Regions from separate parts of the Companilactobacillus paralimentarius genome, predicted to be linked through region 2. Evidence: predicted binding sites of a transcription regulator. Region 2 holds the regulator's gene; the other holds the start of a gene.
The links. Region 2 encodes HrcA, which represses chaperone genes, less so after heat shock. Its sites were predicted from a motif close to TTAGCACTCNNNNNNNNNGAGTGCTAA; they were not measured.
Positions count from the first base shown of each region.

Region 1 (4,472 bases), 350 kb from region 2:
AGATCCTTTGTGCTTAGTTTCTTCATCAAACTTCTTACACGAAGAACTGATGTAGCACTCATTGAGTACTCGTCAAGACCCATGCTTAATAGCAATGGAAGCATTGTGTTATCACCGGCAGCTTCACCACACATACCAGCCCACTTGCCTTCTTTATGAGCTGATTCAATAACATGCTTGATCAATCTCAAAATTGAAGGGTTGTATGGTTGATATAGGTATGAAACATGTTCGTTACCACGATCAGCAGCCATTGTATATTGGATCAAATCGTTTGTTCCAATACTGAAGAAGTCAACTTCTTTAGCAAATTGATCTGCTAAAACAGCAGCAGCAGGAACTTCCATCATCATTCCTAATTGAATGTCGTCAGAAACTTCTACACCATCTTTAACTAAGTTAGCTTTTTCTTCTTCAAAGACCTTCTTGGCATCTCTGAACTCTTGCAATGTACCAATCATTGGGAACATGATACGCAAGTTACCAAAAGCAGATGCACGAAGCAAAGCTCTTAGTTGAGTTCTAAAGATTTCTTGTCTATCCAAACTGATACGAATAGCACGATAACCTAAGAATGGATTCATTTCTTCAGGAAGTGGTAAGTATGGCAAATGCTTGTCACCACCGATATCCATTGTACGGACAACGACTGGCTTACCTTTCATTCCTTCAAGAACCTTCTTATATGCCTTGAATTGATCTTCTTCTGTTGGAAGACTATCTGATTGCATGTATAGGAATTCTGTACGATACAAACCAATACCTTCAGCGCCATTTTCAATAACGCCTTCTAGATCATCGGGTGTACCAATATTAGCAGCAATATCAAAGTGTTTGCCATCAGCTGTAACTGAAGCTTCATCCTTTAATTTTTCCCATTCTGCTTTTTCTTCGGCAAAGTCTTTAGCCTTTTGTTGATACTTCTTAACATCATCGTCAGAAGGATCAACGATAGCAGCACCGCTCAAACCATCAACGATAACTGTATCACCGGCCTTAACATCAGTAGTGATTGTGTCAGTACCAACGACAGCAGGCAATTCAAGTGAACGTGCCATAATAGCTGAGTGGGCTGTACGACCACCAATATCAGTAACAAAGCCTTTTACATACTTTTTGTTTAATTGAGCTGTATCACTAGGTGTCAAATCATGAGCAACAATGACAACTTGATGGTCAATCAATGCTGGATTTGGTAATTCAACTCCTAATAAATGAGCCATAACACGTTTTGTAACGTCACGGACATCGGCTGCTCTTTCTTGCATGTATGGATTATCTGTCATACCCTCAAAAATTGAAATGAAGTTTTCTGAAACATCATGTAATGCTTGTTCAGCATTAACATTCTTATCTGAAACTTCTTTTTCAACTGCGCCTGTAAATTCTGGATCAGCCAAAATCATCTTGTGAGCATCAAAAACTTGAGCTTCTTCTTCACCTAAAGATTCCTTAGCGGTATCTCTGATTTTTGTAAGCTCATCATCTGATGTTGAAATAGCATCTTTAAGACGACTGATTTCTGCATCAGCATCTGAAATACTTTTCTTAGTGAAAGACAAATCTGGTTGAACTAAAAGGTATGCTTCTGCAGTAGCGATACCATCACTAGCTGCAATTCCCTTAATAGTTTTAACCATTATTCTGCCAATCCTTCCTTTGTCATTGTTTCTGAGATAGCAGCAACTGCATCAGCAGCATCGTCACCATCAGCAGTGATTGTAACGTCAGCACCTTGGCCAACACCAAGTGACATAACACCCATGATTGACTTCAAGTTAACTGATTTACCTGAAAATTCAATATTGATATCTGAACTGAACTTGCTTGCTGTTTGTACTAGCATTGTAGCTGGACGTGCATGGATACCTGTTTCTGCAATAATGTGAAATTCTTTCTTTTCCATAATTAATACCTCACCATATAATATAAAATTCTGTAGTTACACTACAAATATTCACTAATTAATTTACCATTATCTCTAATTTTTCACAAGGGTTTTGATCAAAAAACAGCAAGATAAACCAAGTGTGATAAGCCGTTTAACGCTTACAACCCCTGATGCTGAAAGCGTTTATATTATTAATATTTTTTCAAGCAATTTTGAAAAAATATTTTTTTCTTCTATTGAAAAGATTAATTTCTAAAAATCTGAGACTTAGCACTTGCATTAGTCGAGTGCTAATTATATACTACCGTTGTATCCTGTTCAAAAGGAAAGGTGGGGTGCGTATGCTTTGTCAGAATTGTCATAAAAATGAAGCGACAATTCATTTATACACAAGTGTTAATGGTCAACGAACAGAAATCAATCTCTGTCAGGACTGTTATCAGAAATTAAGAAATCAAGCTAATGAAGGTATGAATAATATGGCACAAAATCCATCTGGTGGATTTTCTAGTTTCGAAGACTTGTTTAACGCACTAAATGGTGCTCAACAACCTAATGTTTTCGAGCAACAAGGTCCTCAAACTCAAACTGGTGGCGGCAATGGAAATGGTCGCAGACCTAGAGGTAATGGAGTCTTAGATCAATATGGTGTCGACTTAACCGATCTTGCTAAAAAAGGTCAAATCGATCCCGTTATCGGTCGTGACAAGGAAATAAACCGTGTAATTGAAATTTTAAATAGAAGAACTAAGAATAACCCTGTTTTGATCGGTGAAGCAGGTGTAGGTAAAACCGCTGTTGTCGAAGGTCTTGCACAGAAGATTGTCGATGGCGATGTACCTGAAAAGTTACAAAATAAACACGTCGTACGTTTGGATGTAGTTTCATTAGTCCAGGGTACTGGTGTACGTGGTCAATTTGAACAAAGAATGCAGCAACTAATTAATGAATTACAGAAGAATAAGGAAATTATTTTATTCATTGATGAAATTCATGAAATTGTTGGTGCTGGTAATGCCGAAGGTGGCATGGATGCAGGTAACGTTTTGAAGCCTGCCCTAGCCCGTGGAGATTTGCAATTAGTCGGTGCTACTACTTTAAATGAGTATCGTACAATTGAAAAAGATTCTGCCCTTGAACGTCGTCTTCAACCCGTTCAAGTAAATGAACCAAGTGTTGATGAAACCATTCAAATTTTAAAGGGTATTCAACCAAAATATGAAGATTATCATCATGTTAAATTCTCAAGTAAAGCCATTCAATCAGCCGCTGAATTATCGGCCCGTTATATCCAAGATCGTTTCTTGCCCGATAAGGCTATCGATTTAATTGATGAAGCCGGTTCTAAAAAGAATCTTCAAATCAATCATGTTGATATAGCTGACTTGGATAACAAGATATCTGATGCTGAGGTTCAAAAGCAGGCTGCTCTTCGTAATGAAGATTATGAAAAGGCCGCTTACTATCGTGATCAAGTTACCAAGTTCCAAGAGATGAAAGATGGAGCTAAGAGCGAACCAGCTGACAATAATACCGTTACTGAAAAAGATATTCAAAAAGTCGTTGAAGAGAAGACCAACATTCCTGTTGGCGAGCTTCAATCCAATGAACAAGCTCAATTGAAGAACTTGGAACCCGATTTGAAGTCACATATCATTGGTCAAGATAAGGCCGTTAGTGACGTAGCTAAAGCTATCCGTCGTAATAGAGTTGGTTTTAATAAATCTGGACGTCCAATTGGTTCCTTCTTGTTTGTTGGCCCTACTGGCGTCGGTAAAACCGAACTCGCCAAACAATTAGCTCGTGAACTATTTGGGTCTGAGGATTCGATGATCAGATTCGATATGTCTGAATATATGGAGAAACATTCAATTTCTAAATTGATCGGTTCACCTCCAGGGTATGTTGGTTACGAAGAAGCCGGTCAGTTGACTGAAAAAGTTCGTCGTAATCCATACAGTTTGGTCCTACTTGATGAAATCGAAAAGGCTCATCCAGATGTTATGCATATGTTCTTGCAAATTCTCGATGATGGTCGTTTAACAGATTCACAAGGTAGAACGGTCAGTTTCAAGGATACTATCATCATCATGACTTCTAACGCTGGCCAAGGGTTGCAAGAAGCCAATGTTGGTTTTGGTGCCGAAGCAACTGGAACAACTAACTCAGTCATGAGTAGATTATCAGAATTCTTCAAACCAGAATTTCTTAACAGATTTGATGGCATTGTCGAATTCAACTCTCTAACAAAAGATAATCTACTTAAGATCGTTGATTTGATGCTTGATGATACTAACAAGATGATTGCTGACCAAGGTCTAACCATCCATGTAACAAAAGATGCTAAAGATAAATTAGTTGACCTAGGTTACAATCCTAAGATGGGTGCTCGTCCACTCCGTCGTGTTATTGAAGAACAAATTGAAGACAAAGTTGCTGACTACTTCCTTGATCATTCAAAAGATAAGGATCTACAAGCAAGCATTGTCAAAGGTGAAATTAAAATTTCTAAGTATAGTGCACCTGATACCGAAGAATAATAGTGGTGCTTTCTAAATACAGATCCCAATAGGATCTGTAT
Region 1 is NZ_OY724131.1:720,900-725,371, reverse strand. Features, by position in the region: gene ptsP (phosphoenolpyruvate--protein phosphotransferase) at 1-1,640, opposite strand, end outside; gene ACI6PB_RS03370 (phosphocarrier protein HPr) at 1,640-1,906, opposite strand; gene ACI6PB_RS03365 (ATP-dependent Clp protease ATP-binding subunit) at 2,233-4,431, shown strand.
Region 1: the regulator HrcA is predicted to act here: its motif matches at 2,159-2,185, upstream of ACI6PB_RS03365 (ATP-dependent Clp protease ATP-binding subunit).

Region 2 (4,472 bases):
TGTTGGGATAGTTGTATTTCTATCGATCAACTTAGTGAAGACACCACCCATTGTTTCGATACCAAGTGATAGAGGTGTAACATCAAGTAAAACAACATCCTTAACATCACCAGAGATAACACCACCTTGGATAGCGGCACCAAGAGCAACGGCTTCATCAGGGTTGATTGAGTGGTCTGGAGCTTTACCAGTCCATTTAGCAACAGCATCTTGAACAGCAGGAATACGTGTTGAACCACCATTTAAGATAACCTTGTCAATATCTGAATTTGTAAGGTTTGCATCTTTCAAAGCATTATCAACAGGGATCTTTGTTCTTTCAACAAGATCTGATGTCAATTCATCAAACTTAGCACGTGTCAATGTTTCTTCCAAGTGAAGTGGACCATTAGCACCTGATGAAATAAATGGAAGACTGATTGATGTTTGAGCAACACCTGATAAGTCCTTCTTAGCTTTTTCAGCAGCATCCTTTAATCTTTGAAGAGCCATCTTGTCTTGAGCTAAATCAACGCCATTCTTAGCTTTGAATTGTTCAACTAACCAGTCGATGATCTTTTGGTCAAAGTCATCACCACCAAGATGTGTATCACCATTTGTTGAAAGTACTTCGAAGACACCGTCACCTAATTGAAGAACGGAAACATCAAATGTACCACCACCAAGATCATAAACAAGAACTTTTTCGTCACCCTTGTCATTATCTAGGCCATAAGCAAGTGCTGAAGCTGTTGGTTCGTTAACGATACGTTGAACGTTCAAGCCAGCAATCTTACCAGCATCTTTAGTTGCTTGTCTTTGTGAATCATTGAAGTATGCAGGAACTGTGATAACAGCATCTGTAACCTTTTCACCTAAGTAGTCTTCTGAGAACTTCTTGATGTGTTGTAGAATGAATGCTGAAATTTCTTGTGGTGTATATGATTTGCCAGCTACAGTAACTTTGTAACCTGCTTCACCCATGTGACGCTTGATTGATGAAACTGTATCTGGGTTAGTGATTGCTTGACGTTTTGCAACTTCACCAACTTGGATTTCACCATCTTTGAAAGCAACAACTGAAGGAGTAGTTCTTGCACCTTCTGGGTTTGTAATAATCTTTGGAGAACCGCCTTCAAGAACGGCTACAGCAGAGTTTGTAGTACCTAAATCAATACCAATAACTTTTGACATAAACCTTAACCTCTTTTTAATTTCTTTATTTAATTATTTACTATTGAGCAACAACGACCATTGCTGGACGAAGTACACGATCTTCTAATTTATAGCCCTTTTGTAAAACTTGTACGACTGTATCCTTCTTATGTTTATCATCAGCAGGAACAGTTTGAACAGCTTGACTATCTGCTGGATCGAATTTTTCACCAGCATTGTCAATAACAGTCACATGGTTATCTTCCAATGCTTTAGCCATATGCTGTTGCACCATTTCAATACCTTTTTTAAGTTGCTTGCTGGCATCATCGTCAGCATCAACTGCTAAGGCACGTTCAAGATTATCGATAACGGGAAGAATCTCAGTTGCCAACTTTTGACCATCATATTTAAGAATTCCAGCGACTTCTTTACTATGACGCTTGTTCATATTTTGAAGTTCAGCCTGTGTTCTTAAAAGATTGTCTGACAACTCATCATTCTTAGCTTTAAGATCTTTGATTTCTTGATCTTTGGGATCAACCTTAGCATCCTTTTTAGCTGACTTTTTATCAGCTTTATTATCAGTCTTGGGAGCTGCTTCCTTAGCAGTCTTCAAATCTTGATCTTTTTCTTTATCTGCCATTACTTCCTCCTAAATTTCAAGAATCATCATACCTTGAATAATAATCAATTAATCTTTTGGCTAATTCAACTCTGAACTCACCAAGTAAACCTATCAACTGTGAATAATGCATTGTTGTTGGTCCTAATAAAGCAATAACACCTTTACCATGATGACCAACATCATAATTAGCAGTGATAATACTGTAGTTCTTTAATGCATCACTCCCAAGTTCACTTCCTAGACGAACCTTAATGGCATCATCAGAAATGCTTGGATCAATCAATTTTCTTAAATCAGTACTTTGATTGATGATTGAGAACAATGATTGAACCTCTGATAAATCATCATTGTTAGCATAATTTAACAAATTCAATTGTCCATCAACATAATACTTCTCAGCACCAGCCTTCTTAAAGAGCTGATCCATCATATCCAACAAACCATCAGTTGAATACATATATTCAGAAAGAATTGCAGGAACATCGGTATGAAGCATTTGAATAACCTTAGGTAAAGGTTGTCCAACCAACTTATCATTTACAATATTTACAATTTTTTCAATTAATGAAGTATCAAAATCATCATCAATTGTATAAATATTATTCTCAACATTATTATCACTTGTGACAATGATTGCCATGAGTTGATGTGGATTCAAGGGAACGATTCTAAAACCTGTTAAAAGAACTGAACTGCTCTCTGGTCCTAATGTGATTGCTGTATAACTAGTTAAATGAGATAAAATTTTGGCAGATTGTTCGATAATATCATCAATTTGATGATAAGTTTTACCAAAGTCATCGTCAATTCTCTGTGCTATATCTTGCGGTACACTAGTTGGTTGTACCAGATGGTCCAGATAATAACGATATCCCATCGCTGAAGGAATTCTACCTGATGAAAGATGAGTCTTCTCGAGGTAACCCACTTCTTCAAGTACTGCCATTTCATTTCTGATTGTCGCAGAACTTACATGAAAAGGTAATTCATTCATCAATGTCTTCGAACCAACCGGCTGGCCGGTATCTGTGAATATGCGCACGACTTCTCTCAAGATTGCATCTTGACGTTGTGATAGCATTATACCGTCCTCCTTTTTAGCACTATTCATACCTGAGTGCTAACAATGTAAAATATAACAATCTATCCCTATAGTGTCAAGTATGCACGCTCAATTTTTGAAATTATTTGCTAAAAAATTCAGAAATCTAAAAAAGAGAACTCTTGATGACATCTCTATTGTCATTTACCCAAGTTCTCTTATTTTTTTGATAAAACCTTGATTGAATTAATCTTATCTAATTCCAATTGTTTGACTAACCCTGATGCTCCATCAAACTTAACTTCACCACGCAAATATTTAACCCATTCCAATGCCACATATTCACCATAAATATCAGCATCAAAATCGAAAATATTAGTTTCAATTGTAACTCCAGTATTCTCTTTGAAGGTTACATTATAGCCCACAGATGTCATCGAATTGTACCAAGTATCGCCGACTTTAATTCTTGTGGCATAAACCCCAATTGAAGGAATTAACTGATTACCCTCGGTTGCCAAATTAGCTGTTGGATAACCCAAAGTTCGACCTCGTTGCAAACCATGAACTACTGTCCCTTGATTCTGATAAGTATATCCTAAAAATTTATTAGCTTCTTCTACTTTATTTTCAGAAATAAACTGCTTGATTGCACTTGAACCAATTTTTCGATCATCCAAAACTTGTTCTGGCACAGTCACAATTTCAAATTCATTATGTGAATACTGTGGTAATGTCTGCATATTGGCAATATCTTTTTTTCCATATGTATAATCAAAACCAGCCACAACAAATTTAGCCTTTAAATCAATCATATATTGATTGACAAACTCTTGAGGCTTTAATTGTGCAAATGCCTGTCCAAATTCAACAAAATAGAGCCGATCAACTCCAAGTTTTTCTACTAACTCGGCTTTTCGGTCCATTGTTGATAGGTATTTATAATCTGTTTCATGTTGATACACCGTTCTAGGAGAACGATCAAAGGTCAATAATACTGATTTTAATCCGTGTTTACGGGCAAGATCTACTCCCGTTTTAATAACTTTTTGATGACCAAGATGTACCCCATCAAAAAAACCCATGATTAAAACTGTATCCTCAGTTGGGCGTTGTTGCTCTAGAAGCGGATGTTTAACTTTAATAATCTGCATTTTCAATCTCTTCTATTTATTATTTAATAACATTAAATCTGGAATCCACATATTTCTTACTTTATCATACTTGTAAAGTGCCTTGGTCACTCCTGCTCTTTGAACTCGCAAACGATCTTCTATATCAGAATCAATTTCCGGTTCCAAGAAGCCACCATGTGACACACGTACTTCCCACTCTTCATCGGTCAACTCGTGTTTAGGAACATCACTTAGAACTTCATCAATCGACTTCAAAAAGCTTGTATCGTTCTTCTCAAGCATTTTTTCAATTTGTCCTAAGGTGAAGGTTTCATCAATTGAAAAAGCGGCACTCTTTACTCGTGTAAGTTGGGACATAAAGGCGGGATATCCTAAAATGCGACCAAATTCAACCGCTAATGTTCTTACATAAGTTCCTTTAGAACACTTAACATGAAATTTGAGTGTTTGATACCCTGTTGTTTCATCAAAAATTGGATCCCCCATAATATAGAAATCATAAATATGAATTTGTCTCTTAGGACGTTCAACT
Region 2 is NZ_OY724131.1:1,069,474-1,073,945, reverse strand. Features, by position in the region: gene dnaK (molecular chaperone DnaK) at 1-1,173, opposite strand, end outside; gene grpE (nucleotide exchange factor GrpE) at 1,214-1,780, opposite strand; gene hrcA (heat-inducible transcriptional repressor HrcA) at 1,797-2,843, opposite strand; gene ribF (riboflavin biosynthesis protein RibF) at 3,023-3,958, opposite strand; gene truB (tRNA pseudouridine(55) synthase TruB) at 3,971-4,472, opposite strand, start outside.